DNA from 3 places in the Dyella agri genome. Region 3 is predicted to be linked to each of the others. Evidence: riboswitches for the same ligand, from Rfam matches in the RefSeq annotation. Region 3 holds a riboswitch; each other region holds the start of a gene.

Evidence for each region. Region 3 has a riboswitch for cobalamin ahead of btuB (TonB-dependent vitamin B12 receptor). Riboswitches for the same ligand answer to the same signal wherever they lie in the genome.
Region 1: linked by a shared signal. The riboswitch ahead of ISP14_RS04975 (ribonucleoside-diphosphate reductase subunit alpha) and the one ahead of btuB (TonB-dependent vitamin B12 receptor) in region 3 are both predicted to bind cobalamin.
Region 2: linked by a shared signal. The riboswitch ahead of metE (5-methyltetrahydropteroyltriglutamate--homocysteine S-methyltransferase) and the one ahead of btuB (TonB-dependent vitamin B12 receptor) in region 3 are both predicted to bind cobalamin.

Annotation. Positions count from the first base shown of each region.
Region 1 covers NZ_JADIKL010000002.1:558,839-564,321, reverse strand. Annotated here, with positions in the region: gene ISP14_RS04990 (YifB family Mg chelatase-like AAA ATPase) at 1-679, opposite strand, end outside; gene ubiK (ubiquinone biosynthesis accessory factor UbiK) at 834-1,091, opposite strand; gene glnK (P-II family nitrogen regulator) at 1,272-1,610, shown strand; cobalamin riboswitch at 1,814-2,027, shown strand; gene ISP14_RS04975 (ribonucleoside-diphosphate reductase subunit alpha) at 2,285-4,720, shown strand; gene ISP14_RS04970 (ribonucleotide-diphosphate reductase subunit beta) at 4,876-5,483, shown strand, end outside.
Region 2 covers NZ_JADIKL010000002.1:125,784-131,266, reverse strand. Annotated here, with positions in the region: gene ISP14_RS03225 (lysophospholipid acyltransferase family protein) at 1-1,181, opposite strand, end outside; gene ISP14_RS03220 (SGNH/GDSL hydrolase family protein) at 1,305-2,039, opposite strand; cobalamin riboswitch at 2,109-2,315, shown strand; gene metE (5-methyltetrahydropteroyltriglutamate--homocysteine S-methyltransferase) at 2,502-4,796, shown strand; gene metK (methionine adenosyltransferase) at 4,962-5,483, shown strand, end outside.
Region 3 covers NZ_JADIKL010000006.1:95-5,577, forward strand. Annotated here, with positions in the region: gene btuB (TonB-dependent vitamin B12 receptor) at 433-2,343, opposite strand; cobalamin riboswitch at 2,469-2,691, opposite strand; gene nagA (N-acetylglucosamine-6-phosphate deacetylase) at 2,743-3,882, opposite strand; gene ISP14_RS11730 (SIS domain-containing protein) at 3,888-4,919, opposite strand; gene ISP14_RS11735 (GntR family transcriptional regulator) at 4,966-5,483, opposite strand, start outside.

The sequences.
Region 1 (5,483 bases), on a different contig from region 3:
GCATGGTCTTGCCGGTGCCTGGCGGCCCCACCAGCAGCAGGTGATGGCCGCCCACGGCGGCAATCTCCAGCGCCCGCCGGGCCTGCAATTGTCCACGCACATCGCGCAGATCGGGGCCGTCGTGGATGCCGCCCTCGCTGGACACACCCGTCGGTGTCGGCAGATCCTGCGCGCCGCGCAGCCAGCCACAGACCTCGGCCAGGGTATCGGCCACGCGCACGTCCACTTCCGACACCAGCGCGGCTTCGGCGGCGTTCGCGCGCGGCACCACCACGCGGCGGCCACGCGCTCGCGCCCGTAGCAACGCCGGCAACACGCCGGACACGCTGCGCAGCGAACCGCTCAGCGCCAGCTCGCCAAGGAATTCGCAGTCGTCCAGCTTCTCGCGCGGCACCTGGCCGCTGGCGGCGAGAATGCCTAGCGCGATCGGCAGGTCGAAGCGGCCCCCGTCCTTGGGCAACTCGGCCGGCGCCAGGTTCACGGTGACCTTGCGGCCGGGGTACTCGAAGGCGGTGTTCTGGATCGCCACCCGCACGCGGTCGCGCGCCTCGCGCACGGCGGCTTCGGGCAGGCCCACGATGTTGGTGGCCGGCAAGCCGCCGGAAAGATGCACCTCGACCATCACCTGCGGTGCGGCGATGCCTTCCTGGGCGCGGCTGAGGGTGACGGCGAGGCTCATGGAGCCATCGGCTGCACGCGCGCGCGGAAATCGCCGTCACACACGAGCATCGAGCGACTCCATTCGCGGCGTCTGGTAAGAAATAACCGCCCCCGACCGTTAGCTCGGGGTGAGGGTGACAGATCGGGGGCGGCTCCCGGGAGGCTTGGTCGTGCTAGTCCCCGCGGGTGGCGGCAGCGGCCTCGAGTTCGGCCACGCGTCGCTCCAACTCCTCGACCTTGGCGCGGGTGCGTGCAAGCACCTGGCTCTGGACGTCGAATTCCTCGCGGGTGACCAGATCGAGGCGGCGCAATCCCTGCGCCAGGACATCGTGGAAATTGGTTCGCAAATCCTGTTGCGCCTGTGCCACTCCGGGCGGAACCAACGATGCCAGGCGTCGTGCCAGCTGGTCGATATCAAGTCGGTCCATCATGGACGACGCCTCGAACTTGTCGGGGAAAAGTATCCGTGAACAAAAGATGGACGCGCCATCGGCCGACTCCGTGATTTGGTGTAGGGATTTTCCTACAGCCAACGCTCCCGCGACAGCGGAAGGCCGTAAAGGCACAATGGCGGTCCGCGTCACGCCGGACGCCCTTGTCGAGGACACCCCATGAAGCTGGTCGTGGCGATCATCAAGCCGTTCAAGCTCGACGACGTGCGCGAGGCGCTGGCCGAGGTCGGCGTGCAAGGCATCACGGTGACCGAGGTGAAGGGCTTCGGCCGCCAGAAAGGCCACACCGAGCTGTACCGCGGCGCCGAATACGTGGTCGATTTCCTGCCCAAGATCAAGCTGGAGGCGGCGGTGGCCGACGAACAGCTCGACCGCGTGCTGGAGGCGATCCAGAACTCCGCCCGCACCGGCAAGATCGGCGACGGCAAGATCTTCGTCAGTTCCCTGGAGCAGGTGATCCGCATCCGTACCGGCGAGCTGGACCAGGACGCGCTGTAACCCGTCCAGGCGCTTTCCGCCCGCCCTGCAGCGGCCCGCCCGGCTTCGCGCCGAAAGCCGGCGCCGCACACCCAGACTGCAGCCCCACCCCTGTCGACCAGACAGCGCGACCGCCGCCGCGCGGCCCTGCCATGCTGCGGGTCGAGAGCACTTATCCACCGACTTGTACACAAGTTATTGGGTTGACCCCTCCCGATCAACCCGATATGTTGTGCTTGTCGGTGCCCTGCCAGACGCGATCGTCGGCCGGGCTCAAAAGGGAATCCGGTGCGAATCCGGAACTGCCCCGCAGCGGTAAGCGGAAACGAACGCCTTGAGATCGCACTGGCTCGCAGCGGCCGGGAAGCGAAGGCAAGTAGGCGGGCCGCAAGGCCCATGTCCGCAAGTCCGAAGACCTGCCGACACGGCATGGCCGGAGCGCCATGCCGAGTGGTGACGGCTTCCGCGGGGAGGCGCGTCGGATCATCGGGCTTGCCGCCCGATGGCGCGACCGTCCGCGAGCAACCGCCACTTCAGCCCTGCGCGCGGGAGCAGGTGGTTGATCACCACGGTCTGGAGTCACCGACATGCAGCCTCTCGATACCGCCGCCCGCGAGCGTTCCGGCGCCCGCGCGGAGCCGTCCGTGTTTTCCGCCGGGGCCGACGAGGCCACGGCACCCACCAGCGAAACCCCGATGCCTGCCACACAAGAAAAACAACAAGCCGCCCCGGCCGAACCTTTCGCCCTCACCCCGCCGCACAACCCCGGCCAGATGCGCGTGACCAAGCGCAATGGCGGCCAGGAGACGGTGGACGTCAACAAGATCGTGCGCGCGGTGACCCGCAGCGCCGAAGGCCTGCATGCGGTCGACCCGCTGCGCGTGGCGCTGAAAACCATCGGCGGCCTGTACGACGGCGCCACCACGCAGGAGCTGGACCAGCTCTCGATCCGCACCGCCGCCGCCCTCACCGCCGAGGAGCCCGAATACGGCCAGCTCGCCGCGCGCCTGCTCGGCGCCTATATCGAAAAGGAAGTGAGCGGCCAGGAAATCCAGAGCTTCTCGCAGTCGATCGCGCGCGGCGCCGAACTGGGCATCCTCAACGACCGCCTGCGCGACTTCGTCGCCGCGAACGCACGCAAGCTCAACGACGCGATCGATACGCTGGCCACGCGCCGCTTCGAGTATTTCGGCCTGCGCACGGTGTACGACCGCTACCTGCTGCGCCATCCGCAGAAGCGCCTGGTGATCGAGACGCCGCAGCACTTCTTCATGCGCATCGCCTGCGCGCTGGGCGGCAGCGAGATCGGCGAGACGCTGGAGCTGTACCGCCTGCTGTCCTCGCTGGAATACATTGCCAGCTCGCCCACGCTGTTCAACGCCGGCACCGCGCACGAGCAGCTCAGCTCGTGCTTCCTGCTCGACTCGCCGACCGACTCGCTGGAATCGATCTACGACAAGTACGCCGATGTGGCGAAGCTCAGCAAGTTCGCCGGCGGCATCGGCCTGGCCTATTCGCGCGTGCGGTCGCGCGGCTCGCTGATCAAGGGCACCAACGGCCACTCCAACGGCCTGGTGCCGTGGCTGAAGACGCTGGACGCCTCGGTGGCCGCGGTGAACCAAGGCGGCAAGCGCAAGGGCGCCGCCTGCGTGTACCTGGAGCCGTGGCACGCCGACATCGAGGAATTCCTCGAACTGCGCGACAACACCGGCGACGAGGCGCGCCGCACGCATAACCTCAACCTCGCCAACTGGATCCCCGACGAATTCATGCGCCGCGTGGAGAGCGACGGCGAGTGGTCGCTGTTCGATCCCAAGATCGTGCCGCACTTCGTCGACAGCTGGGGCGAGACCTTCGAGCGTGCCTACCGCGAAGCCGAAGCGAACGGCCTGGCGGCGAAGAAGGTGAAGGCGCGCGAGTTGTACGCCCGCATGCTGCGCACGCTGGCGCAGACCGGCAACGGCTGGATGACCTTCAAGGACCGCAGCAACGCCACCAGCAACCAGACCGCGAAGGCGGAAAACGTCATCCACCTGTCGAACCTGTGCACCGAGATCCTGGAGGTGACCAACGCCGGCGAGACGGCAGTGTGCAACCTGGGCTCGATCAATCTGGCCCGCCACGTGGTGCCGAACGTCGATGGCAGCGTCGCTTTCGATTTCGCCAAGCTCGCCGCGACGGTGCGCACCGCGGTGCGCCAGCTCGACCGTGTGATCGACCTGAACTTCTATCCCATCGACACCGCCGCCACGGCCAACCGCAAGTGGCGCCCGGTGGGCCTGGGCGTGATGGGCCTGCAGGACGTGTTCTTCAAGCTTCGCCTGCCGTTCGATTCGGCCGAAGCACTGCAGCTTTCCACCCGCATCGCCGAAGAGATCTACTTCAACGCGCTGTCGCAGTCGAACGAGCTCGCGGCCGAACACGGCGCGCATCCCGGCTTCGCCGAGAGCCGCGCCGCGAACGGCGAGCTGCAGTTCGACTACTGGCCGAACGCCACACCGAACGATCGAGCCCGCTGGGATGCGCTGCGCGAGTCGATCAAGGCCAAGGGCTTGCGCAACTCGTTGCTGATCGCCATCGCGCCGACCGCCACCATCGCCTCCATCGCCGGCTGCTACGAATGCATCGAGCCGCAGGTGAGCAACCTGTTCAAGCGCGAGACGCTGTCGGGCGATTTCCTGGTGGTGAACCGGCACCTGGTCGAGGAGCTGAAGACGCTGGGCCTGTGGACGGCGGAAGTGCGCGACGCGATCAAACTGGCGGAAGGTTCGATCCAGGGCATCGCGGCGATCCCCGAGCGCCTGCGCACGATCTACCGCACGGTATGGGAGCTGCCGCAGAAGGCGCTGATCGACCTGGGCGCGGCGCGCGGCGCCTACATCGACCAGAGCCAGTCGCTGAACCTGTTCATGGAAAACCCGAACATCGGCCAGCTCAGCTCGATGTACATGTACGCGTGGAAGTCTGGCATCAAGACCACCTACTACCTGCGTTCGCGCCCGGCCACCAAGATCGCCAAGACCACGGTGTCGGCTGCTCCGGCCGCCAAGCCGGTGGCGGATCAGGAACAGGCGACGGCGGCGGTGTTCTGCTCGCTGGAAAACCCCGAGTACTGCGAAGCCTGCCAGTAACGCCGCCTGCTCCCCTCTCCCATCGGGAGAGGGGTTGGGGGTGAGGGTTCGGCCCTGCGCAAACGCTGCGGCAGGCCCCGAACCCTCATCCGCCCCTTCGGGGCACCTTCTCCCGCAGGGAGAAGGATCGCCCGGCACCGACCTTAGGAACCGCCATGTCCGCCCAACCCGAACGCGCCCAGCACATTCTCGACCCCGGCTTCGAACTGACCCTGCGCCCGATGCGCTACCCGGCGTTCTACGAGATGTACCGGAATGCCATCAAGAACACCTGGACGGTGGACGAGGTGGATTTTTCGCTCGACACCACCGACCTCAATACGAAGATGTCGGCGGCCGACCGCCACCTGATCCACCGCCTGATCGCGTTCTTCGCCACCGGCGACACCATCGTGTCGAACAACCTGGTGCTGAACCTGTACCAGCACATCAATGCGCCCGAGGCGCGCATGTACCTGTCGCGCCAGCTCTACGAGGAAGCACTGCACGTGCAGTTCTACCTCACCTTGCTCGACACCTACATTCCCGACCAGGGCGAGCGCGCCAAAGCCTTCGCGGCGATCGAGAACATTCCATCGATCCGCGCCAAAGGCGAGTTCTGCTTCAAGTGGATCGATTCCATCCAGAACCTGCAGCGGCTGGAGACGCGTGAACAGCGTCGCCAGTTCCTGCTCAACCTGATCTGTTTCGCCGCCTGCATCGAAGGCCTGTTCTTCTTCGCCGCGTTTGCCTACGTCTACTACTTCCGTTCGCGCGGCCTGCT
Region 2 (5,483 bases), on a different contig from region 3:
ACGGCCGCGTCCGCGTAGCGGAACAGCGACGCGGTGTACAAGCCGGCCAGCCCCGTGCGCGCCAGCGCTTCGGCGCCGCGCATCACGCGGTAAGCGCCAGCGATGCGCGCAGCCTGCGGATCCCACACCAGGATGTGGTCGTAGTACGCATCGTAGGCGTCGAGGTCGCGGCTGCGGCCGGTGCCCTCGCCCACCTCGCGGAAGGTCAGCTCGCGCAGCCGGCCGATCTCCTGCAGCAGCGGCGAACCGCCGATGGCGCGGGCGAGGCGGATCTGCTTGCCGTCGCTGGTAGCGCCGAGCAGTTCGGCGGCGGTCACCGCCGCCGCCAGCACGGCAGCGTCGACCGGCGCCGCCAGCGGCGCGGGACCGCTCGCGGCCACCATTTCGCCGCGACCGAGCGCGTGCAGCGTCTGGCGGATGCGCCGGAGCGCATCCTGTTCGCGCTCCTCGTCGACGACCCTCATCGGCTCGCCGACATGCAGGCGCACCGGCCGATGCCGGCGGGCCAGCATCTCCCGTGCCAGCAATGCCGTCGACGCCGGACGGCACAGCGCGGAGACTCCATAAAACAGCGCCGAATTGCGCGCCTCGATGCGCACCGGCAACACCGGTGCCGACGCACGGCGCGCGAAGCGCAGGAAGCCGGGGCGCCAGCGCGTGTCGCTCACGCCGCGCAGACCCAGCCGCGAGACCTCGCCGGCCGGAAACACGATCACGCACTGCCCGTCGCGCAGTGCGCGTTCCACCCGGCGCAGGCTGGCCGCGCCGGCGCTGCCGCCGAACACGCGCACCGGCAGCATCAGTTCCGCCAGCGGTTCCACCAGCGCCAGCATTTCGTTGGCGACGATGCGCACGTCGCGCCGCACCCGTCCCACCATGTCCAGCAGCGTCAGCGCGTCGAGCGCGCCGCACGGATGGTTGGCCACGATCAGCAACGGTCCTTGCGCGGGTATCCGCGCCAGCGCGTCCGTGTCGACGTCGTAACGCATTTCCAGCCACCGCATGCTCGCCTCGACGAAGGCAAACCCGCGCAGGTGGCCGTGCTCGGCGCAGAAGGTGTCGATGCCGTCGAATCCCGACCAGCGCGCCAGCCCGTGCAGCAGCGGCACGGCCAGACGTCCGCGCCCGCCGCGGAACCAGTGCGGATAGCGTTGCTGCACACGCTGCTCGATCGCTTGCATGGCGACGACCCTCGGCTTGGCCCGTCGCAAGATTGCGCGGCTACCGGGACGGCCGCGTTGCGCTCCCGCGTCAGCCGCGTGACAAGGCTCCCGGCGCGTGAAGAAAGGGCAACCGGCGCATGCTTATTCCGGCGCGCGAGCCGCGGGCGCGGCGACGTGGAAACCGTAATCCGCCAACACCGTCGTAAGCGCCGCGATCCAGATCGCATAGCCCGCCGGGCTCATATGCAAGCCGTCCGCACGGAACAGCTGCGGTTGCGGTTTGCCCTGCGCATCCAGCATCCGCGAGGCGACATCCACGAAGCGCACGTCGCGCTGCGTCACTGCCCATTGCCTGATGAGCTGGTTCGCCTCGCGCATCCGCGGCCACAGCGACCAGCGCGCCAGGCTGGGCTTGATCGAGATATAGGCCACCGGCGCACCCGGCAGATCGCGCCGCACGCGCGCCACGAAGGCACGGAAATCGCCGGCCACCTGCTGCGGCGACAAGCCCTCTTCGATGTCGTTGTCTCCTGCGTACATCACGATCAGCGCGGGGTGGTACGGCACCGCGATGCGGTCGGCGTAGTAGGTCGAGTCGGCGATGGCCGAGCCGCCGAAGCCGCGGTCGATCACCGGCACGCCGGGAAAGTCACCGGCCAGCGTGGGCGTCCAGAAGCGGATGGACGAGCTGCCGATGAACAGCACCCCGTGCGGCGGCGGCGGGTCGATGCGGTCGTGCGCCACGAAGGCGTCAATGTCGGCGCGCCACTGCGAGGGCGCGGGCGGATGCCCGTCGGCCGCCACCGCTACCGACACGACGAGCAACCAGGCCATACCCAACAGCCAGCGGACGCCTGTGCGCAGGGAATGCTTCATAGCAAAGCTCCACGGATGCGAACCGGCATTATGCAAATCCGTTCGTTGACGGATGCCCGGCGACAGGCGTAATTTGCGCGTCGCCGAGGTTTCCATCCTTTCATCCGAATGAAAGGATGGAATGAAGAGGGAAGCCGGTGCGAATCCGGCGCTGCCCCGCAGCGGTATGTGGAAACGACCTCCGTCACCAGCACTGGGTGCGACGCATCTGGGAAGCGACGGACAGTAGGCACTCTGTCCACGAGCCCGAATACCTGCCTCGGCCGGAAGCGGCATCGCCGCATCCGTCCGACCTGGCGTCTCCGCGGGGAGACACCGGAGCCGTGCGCAGCCGCCCAGGCTGTGCCGGCTCTGCCTGCCCGCGGCCGCGCCGGTTCGCCCGCGGGGGCGAAGGTCACCGGCCGGCCGCCACGCCGACCACCCTTCGTTCCTCTTTGCCCATTCATGCAAGAGGAATCATCCATGTCACTCGTTACCCACCTCGGTTTTCCGCGCATCGGCCTGAAGCGTGAGCTGAAGCGTGCACTGGAAACCCACTGGCAAGGCGATACGCCAGCCGGGGCCCTGCTCGATACCGCCCGCACGCTGCGCGCGCGGCATTGGCAGCTCGCCCACGACGCCGGCGCCGATGTCGTGCCCTGCAACGACTTCAGCCTGTACGACCACGTGCTCGACACCGCCGTGCTGTTCGATGCGATTCCCGAGCGCTATCGCCCGGTGTTCGCCGAAAGCCATCTGGACGGCTATTTTGCAATGGCCCGCGGCCACAAGCGCGGCGGCCACGACCTGCACGCGCTGGAAATGACCAAGTGGTTCGATACCAACTACCACTACCTGGTGCCCGAGTTGCATGCCGGCCAACGCTTCGCCCTGGTCGGCGACAAGCCGCTGGCGGAATTCCGCGAGGCCCGGGCGCTGGGCCACCACGCACGGCCGGTACTGCTGGGTCCGGTTTCGTTCCTGCTGCTGTCCAAGACCGTGGACGGCAGCGACCGGCTGGCCTTGCTCGACGCCCTGCTGCCTGCCTACGTCGAACTGCTGCGCCAGCTGGCCGCGGCCGGCGCCGACTGGGTGCAATTGGACGAGCCCTGCCTGGTGCTCGATCAGGACGCCGACGATCACGCCGCCTATCGCCGCGCCTATGCGGCGCTGGCGGAGGCCGGCGGCCCGAAGATCATGCTGGCCAGCTACTTCGGCGCGCTGGGCGACAATCTCGCGCTCGCCGCCGGTTTGCCGGTGGCCGGCCTGCACGTCGACCTGGTGCGCGCGCCACAGCAGCTCGATGCCGTGCTCGGCGCGCTGCCTACCGATCGCGTGCTGAGTGCCGGCATCGTCGACGGCCGTAACGTGTGGCGCAGCCGCCCCGAGCGCGTGCTGCCTTTGTTGCGCAAGGCACGCGCACACCTGGGCGCCTCGCGGCTGTGGCTGGCATCGTCCTGCTCGCTGCTGCACGTGCCGATCGATCTCGATGCCGAAACCGCACTCGCTCCGGCGCGCGGCGCCACGATGGCGTTCGCACGGCAGAAGATAGAGGAATTGCGTGTTTACGCTGACGCGCTGGCCGGCCACACGGAAGCCGAAGCTGCGCTGCAGGCGCAACAAGCCCTGCTCGATCGCCAAGCCCAGCAGCCAGGTGTGCGCAATCCCGCAGTGCGTGGCCGTCTGCGCGAACTGAGCCCACAGATGGCGTTGCGCCGATCACCCTATGCTTCGCGGCGTACAGCACAGACCGAGTCGCTGCCCCTGCCGCCGCTGCCCACCACCACGATCGGCTCGTTCCCGCAGACCGATGAACTGCGCAAGGCACGCGCGGCACACCGTGGCGGCAAACTGGACGATGCCGCCTACGAGGCGCGGCTCCAGGCCGAGGTGGAGCGCGTGGTGCGCTTCCAGGAGGAAATCGGCCTGGACGTGCTGGTGCATGGCGAGCCCGAGCGCAACGACATGGTGGAGTACTTCGGCGAGCAGTTGGACGGCTACCTGTTCACCAAGCTCGGCTGGGTGCAGAGCTACGGCTCGCGCTGCGTGAAGCCGCCGGTGATCTGGGGCGATGTGGCGCGACCCGCACCGATGACGGTGCGCTGGTCGACCTACGCGCAATCGCTCACCGGGCGGCCGATGAAGGGCATGCTCACCGGCCCGGTCACCATGCTGCAGTGGTCGTTCGTGCGCGATGACCTGCCGCGCGAAACCGTGTGCCGACAGATCGCTCTGGCGCTGCGCGACGAGGTGCACGACCTCGAGGCGGCCGGCATCCGGGTGATCCAGATCGACGAGCCCGCGCTGCGCGAAGGCCTGCCGCTGCGCCACGCCGACTGGCCGAACTATCTGGCCTGGGCGGTGGAATGCTTCCGCATCACCGCCGGCGGCGTGCGCGACGCCACCCAGATCCACACCCACATGTGCTACTCCGAGTTCAACGACATCATCGAGGCGGTAGCCGCGATGGATGCCGACGTGATCTCGATCGAGACCAGCCGCTCACGGATGGAACTGCTGGATGCCTTCGTGCGCTTTCGTTACCCCAACGGCATCGGCCCCGGCGTGTACGACATCCATTCGCCGCGCGTGCCCACGCAAGAGGAGATGCTTGAGCTGCTGCGCAAAGCACTGCAGGTGCTGCAGCCCAGCCAGCTCTGGGTCAACCCCGATTGCGGCCTGAAGACCCGCGGCTGGCCGGAGGTGGAAGCGGCGCTGCACGGCATGCTGGCCTGCGCCCGCCAGCTCCGCGCGGAACTGGCGCCTACCATGGCCTGAGTCCGCCGGCCGGCGGCTCCGCGGCGGGGCCGCCGGCCATTCGGACGTCTGAACGCGCAGCTAACCGGCAGGCCGCCAGAATCTCGGCCGGCTGCAAAAGCCGGGACGGCGTTGTATGATGCCGCTTCTTTTATCTCTTTATCCGTACACGAGGATATAATCGCGATGTCCAGCCACCTGTTCACCTCCGAGTCCGTCTCCGAAGGCCATCCGGACAAGGTCGCCGACCAGATCTCCGACGCCGTGCTCGACGCGATCCTCGCGCAGGATCCGCGCGCCCGCGTGGCCTGCGAAACCATGGTCAAGACCGGCGTGGCGATCGTCGCCGGCGAAATCACCACCAGCGCCTGGATCGACCTCGAGGCGATCACCCGCAAGGTGATCCTCGACATCGGCTACAACTCCAGCGACGTCGGTTTCGACGGCGCCACCTGCGGCGTGCTGAACCTGATCGGCAAGCAGTCGCCCGACATCAACCAGGGCGTGGACCGCAAGAAGCCCGAGGAACAGGGCGCCGGCGACCAGGGCCTGATGTTCGGCTACGCCACCAACGAAACCAAGGACTACATGCCGGCGGCGATCCACTATTCGCATCGCCTGGTCGAGCAGCAGGCCAAGGTCCGCAAGAAGAAGAACTCGCCGCTGCCGTGGCTGCGCCCGGACGCGAAGAGCCAGGTCACCCTGCGC
Region 3 (5,483 bases):
GCTTAGCTCCACTTTTGGCGAGCGCTAAAAGCGGGGGGATTACCACAGCAAGGATCAATGCAAAAGTTTTCATGGCATCACCGCCGGAAAATGGGAAAACTCCGCCCTAGTCGGCGCCATCATGTGTCGAATTGATCCATTTAAACACTGGCTATAGTGGTGGGTTACCCAAGAAGCCGCAGCCATTTTGCGCGTAACCAACTGAATATGAAGTACAAATGGAAATTTTCCTGAAAGAGATTTCCTTTGACCCCAAGGTCCAGCACCCTCCGGTTCGATCGTTGAGTGCAACAGCTACCGTTTAGCGCTTGGCCACGCAAGAGAAAAGTAACTCGGGCGCCCAAAAGGGCACACGAAACCGCTTCGAAACTCACCCTATGCCAGGTGAGCCTTCGCCTCCCTTGCTACAGGCCTTCCCTGGCCCGTCGAGGTTCAGCGCGCCGCGGGGCTATAGCGCAAGGTCAGGTACCAGGTGCGGCCAGGCTGGTTGAAGTAGTACACGGTCTCGTAGTCGTGGTCGAAGGCGTTGGCCAGCTTGGCCTCGATCTGCCAGTCCGGCGTGAAGTGCCAGCTCGCGCGCAGCGCCAGCGTGCTGTAGCCGCCGAGGCGGTGCGTATTGGCGGCATCGTCGTAGCTGCGGCCCGCGGCGTACCAGGTGGTACCGACGCCGAACGCGCCGAAGCGGCGATCGATGTCGATGCGCGCCATGCGTTCCGGGCGGCGCGGCAGCAGGTTGCCGCTGTTGGCATCGGCCACGGCGTTGCCCACGTCCTTGGGCTGCTGCAAGGTGAGATAGCCCTGCACCTGCCAGCCGTCGAGGTTCACGCCGACCTGGCCTTCCAGGCCGCGGATACGCGCCTTGCTGACGTTGAAGGGCACGTAGTTCTGGCTGGGATCGAGCAGGATCAGGTCGTCGATCCGGGTCTGATAGGCGCTCAGGCCCCAGTTCCAGTTTTCCAGCTGCTGGGCCACGCCCAGCTCGGCACTGCGCGACTTCTCCGGCTTCAGGTCGGGGTTGGCCGACGGGATGCCGTAGTACGGCGGGTAGTACAAGTCGTTGAAGGTCGGGGCGTGGAAGGCTGTGCCGTAGCTGGCGTACACGCGCAGGCCGTGGTCGAAGTGGTAACCCCAGGAGGCCGCACCGGTGTCGTGGTCGCCGTACTGCTGGTTGTGGTCGTGGCGTACGGAGAGCTGCACTTCATTGCGGCCGAACGTGCCCTGGTACTGCGCGTAGGTGCCGGTGTCGTCGCGCTTGTCGGCGAGGTAGCCGGTGCTGCTGTCGATATGCTCCTGCTGATAGTCCACGCCCACCGTCAGCAACTGGTTCGAAGCGAGCGCGATGTCGTTCTGCCACGAGAACTGGTTGCGCCGCGAGTTGAAGTAGCCGGTCTGCGCCCGCGGGTAGTACGCGCCGTAGTAGGTGCCCTGGTAGTAGGTGGTGGCGAGATCCTTGCTCTGACCCGCGTTCAACGTGACCTGCCACGCTTCCAGCGGCGAGAAGCTCAGGCGCGCGCCGGCCACGCGCTGCTCGTTGACGGCATCGTTGCCGCCGTACGGGCTGCCGGCATAGTCGACGTCGTTCTTGCTGCGCAGCCAGGTGAAGGCCAGCTCGGTGCCGTTGTCCCAGCGGTAGCCGGCATTGGCCGCGCCATTCCAGTTGCGGTAGGCGTTGTCGCGCGAATCGTCCACGAAGCAGCCCGCCATCGCTTCCGCCGCGCCCATCTTGCAGCCCGGGAAGCCGCTGGTGTGTTCGCCGCCCAGGCTGAGGTTGTACCAGGCGTGCTGGTCGCCGCCGGACAGGCCGGCCTGGCTGCCGAACAGGCCATGGCTGCCCGCGGTCACGCTCAGCGACGGCGCGATGCCGCCATTGGCCTGGCCGTGACGGGTGAAGATCTGGATCACGCCGCCGATCGCGTCGGCGCCGTACAGGCTGGAGCGCGGGCCGCGCACGATTTCGATGCGCTCGATCTGCTCTACCGGGATCTGCTCCAGCGAAGCGAAGCCGGCGGTGACCGAGCCGACGCGCACGCCGTCGATCAGCACCAGCGTGTGGGTGGAGTTGGTGCCGCGCATGAACAGCGAGCTGGTCTGGCCCATGCCACCGCTCTGGGTGACGTTCACGCCGGGCAGGCCGGTGAGCAGGTCCAGCACCGACACCGGCTGCAGCCGCTCGATGTCGGCGCGGGTGATCACGGTGATCGAGGACAAGGCCTCGTCGGCGGTGATCGGCGTGCGGGTGGCGGTGACGATCACCGGTGCCAGTGCATTGGCGTCGTTCTGGTCGGCCGCGTAGGCGGAGGGTAGGCAGCACAGCAGTGCCGCAGCCAGCAAAGTCTTCTTCACGTCTCGTTCCTCGGCCGCACACCCGCGCGGCACATCGTATTCAAGGGCCGGCGAACGGAAACGGGGGCGGGAGCAGGCAGGTACGGCAAGGGCCGGACGCGTCTGTCCAGCCTCGCCCACCGCGAGCCAGCAGTCTTGTCCGGGCCGGTCTCCGGGCTCGCGAGCGACGCCGTATGCGTCGGTGGCGGCGCCTTCCCGTGCCATCGGGCACAGTGGCGACAAGCCGCACCTTGACTCGCTTACCGTTGCGGGGGCAGCGCCGGAATGATGGTGGAATCACCACGCACCGGCTTCCCGTTTCATCCTTCGGGCGACGGCCGTCGGGACACCTGAACCGGGAAAGTTTAACTTTGGGCGGCCATACGCGGCAATGTGCCGGGCCATGGCGCCTGCGCGCCGCTACGAGGAGCGGCCGCCGATCCAGCTCTGCCGCACGCGGCAATCGGCATCCATCGCGACGAGATCGGCGCGCCAGCCTACGGCGATGCGCCCGTGACTGGCGCCGAGACCGAGGAAGTCGGCGGGATAAGTGCTGGCCATGCGCACCGCCTCGTCCAGCGGCAAGCCGAGCATCTCGACGGTGTTGTGCACGGCGGCCGCCATGTCCAGCGCCGAGCCGGCGAGCACGCCGTCCGCGGTCTGGCAGATACCGTCCTTCGCGATGATGGTTTCGCCGTTCAACACGTAGCTGGGATCGTCCGCACCCACTGGTGGCATCGCATCGGTAACCAGCAGCGTCTTGCCGCGCGGCTTGGCAGCGACGGCGTTGCGCAGGCTGGCCGGATGCACGTGGTGGCCGTCGACGATGATGCCGCACCAGCTGCCGGGATCGTCCAGCGCCGCGCCCACCACGCCGGGCTCGCGGCTGCCCAGCGGCGTCATCGCGTTGAACAGGTGGGTGAACCCGCGCACGCCGGCAGCCAGCGCGGCGCGGATGGTGGCGTGGTCGGCGGCGGTATGGCCGGCATTGACGACCACACCCGCGGCGGCGAGCCGCGCGATGGCCGCGTGCGACACGCGCTCGGGTGCCAGCGTCACCAGGCGCACGCCGCGATGCGGCGCGCACAACAGTTCGAGTTCGTCCTCGCCGGGCACGTGGAACCATTTGGGATCGTGCACGCCCTTGCGCTCGGGTGCGAGGTAGGGGCCTTCGAGATGGATACCGAGCAGGCCCGGCACGCCTTCGTCGAAGGCCTGCTCCACCGCGGCCAGCGCGGCGCGCATGGTGGCGGTGCTGTCACTGATCAGCGTGGGCAGGAAGCCGGTGGTGCCGAACTTGCGGTGCGCCGCGCCGATGGTGCGGATCGTCTCCACCGTGGGTGCGGCGTTGAACAAGGCGCCGCCGCCGCCGTTCACCTGCGTGTCGATGAAGCCAGGCACCAGCAGGGCGCCGCCGAGGTCCCGCACCTGCGCCGCGCGCACGGCGGCGTGGTCATCCGGCAACAGTGCGGCGATGCGTTCGCCCTCGACCAGCACAGCGAGATCGTCGCGCCAGCCGTGGGCGGTGAGGACGCGGGCATTCGCGAGGGCGGTGGTCATGGCAGTCACACCGTTTCCGTAACCTTGTTGAGATGCGGCGGCACATCGGGATTGAAGCCGCGGCGCAGCGCCAGCTCGCTGGCGGCGCGGTAAAAGCTCTGGATGGTGAGCAACGGCGTGCACAGCGCGGGCAGGCCGGCGGCCAGCGGCAGGAAGCCCTCACCGCTGCGGCCCGGCGCAGCCACCAGCACCTGAGCGCCGCGGCCACGGAATTCGTTCGCCACGGCCAGCGTGCTTTCCAGCGTGCCGTCGTCCTGGGCGAAGCACAGCACCGGGAAGTCCGGGCCGACCAGCGCCATCGGGCCGTGCTTCACCTCGGCCGCACTGAACGCCTCGGCATGCAGGCCGCAGGTTTCCTTGAACTTCAGCGCCGCCTCCAGCGCGGCAGCGAAGCCGAAGCCACGGCCCACCACGAACAGGTTGTGCGCGCCGGCAAGGCCATCGACCAGCGCCGACCAATCCGCGTCCCAGCCCGCGCGCAGGGCGCCGGGCAGGGCTTCCAGCGCGGCGCACAGCTTCGCGTCGCCATGCCAGCGCGCGCACAGGTGCAGGATCGCGGCCAGCGCGGCGAGGTAGCTCTTGGTGGCGGCCACGCTGCGCTCAGGGCCGGCGTGCAGCGGGATCACCGTGTCGGCGACGGCGGCCAACGGCGAGTCCTCCACGTTGACCATCGCCACCACGCGCGCGCCGGCGACCTTGGCCGCCTGCGCGTTGCGCACCAGGTCGGGGCTCTTGCCCGACTGCGAGATCGCGATGAACAGCGCGCCTTCCCACTGTTGCGGCGCGGCGTACACCGAGGTGACCGAGGGCGAGGCCGAGGCGGTGACGATGCCGAGCTGGGTCTCGAACACGTATTTGGCGTAGGCGGCGGCGTGGTCGGAGCTGCCGCGCGCGCAGGTGACGATGAAACGCGGCGGCTGCGCGCGCAGCGCGGCGGCCAATTCGCCGACCACGCGCTCGTTGGCGGCGAACTGGCGTGCCACCACGTCGGCGGATTCGTGCGCTTCGCGGAACATCAAGGTGTCGCTGGCGTGCATGGTTTTCTCGTGTCGGGGGTAACGTCGCGCCGGGCGCGACGGGGGATCAATCGGCGTGCAGCTCGGCCACGAAGTCGTAGATGTCGCCGCGGTACCAGGAGCAGGTGAACTCGACCACGCGGCCGTCGTCGAGGAAGCTGCGCCGCTCGATGTTGAGCCCGGCACTGCCGGCGGCCACGTGCAGCAGGCGTGCGTGCTGCGCGCCCAGCGACACCGCGCGCAGGCGCTGCAAGGCGCGTTTCGGACGGCAACCCAGCGATTCCAGCACCTCGTACAGCGAATCGCGCACCAGCATCGGGTCGGGCAGCACGCTGGCCGGCACCACGGTGCGCTCGATCGCCAGCGGCTCGTCCTGGCCGTAGCGCACGCGGTGCAACCGCGCCACCAGCGTGCCGGGCGACAGGTTCATCGCCATCGCCTCCTCCGGCGTCACCTCGCCCACGCTGCGCTCGAAGAACTCCGAGCGCGGGTGCAGGCCGCGGTCGCGCAGGTCCTCGGTGAAGCTGGATAGCCGCGACATCGGCTTGACGATGCGCTCGGCGATGAAGGTGCCGGCGCCGTGGC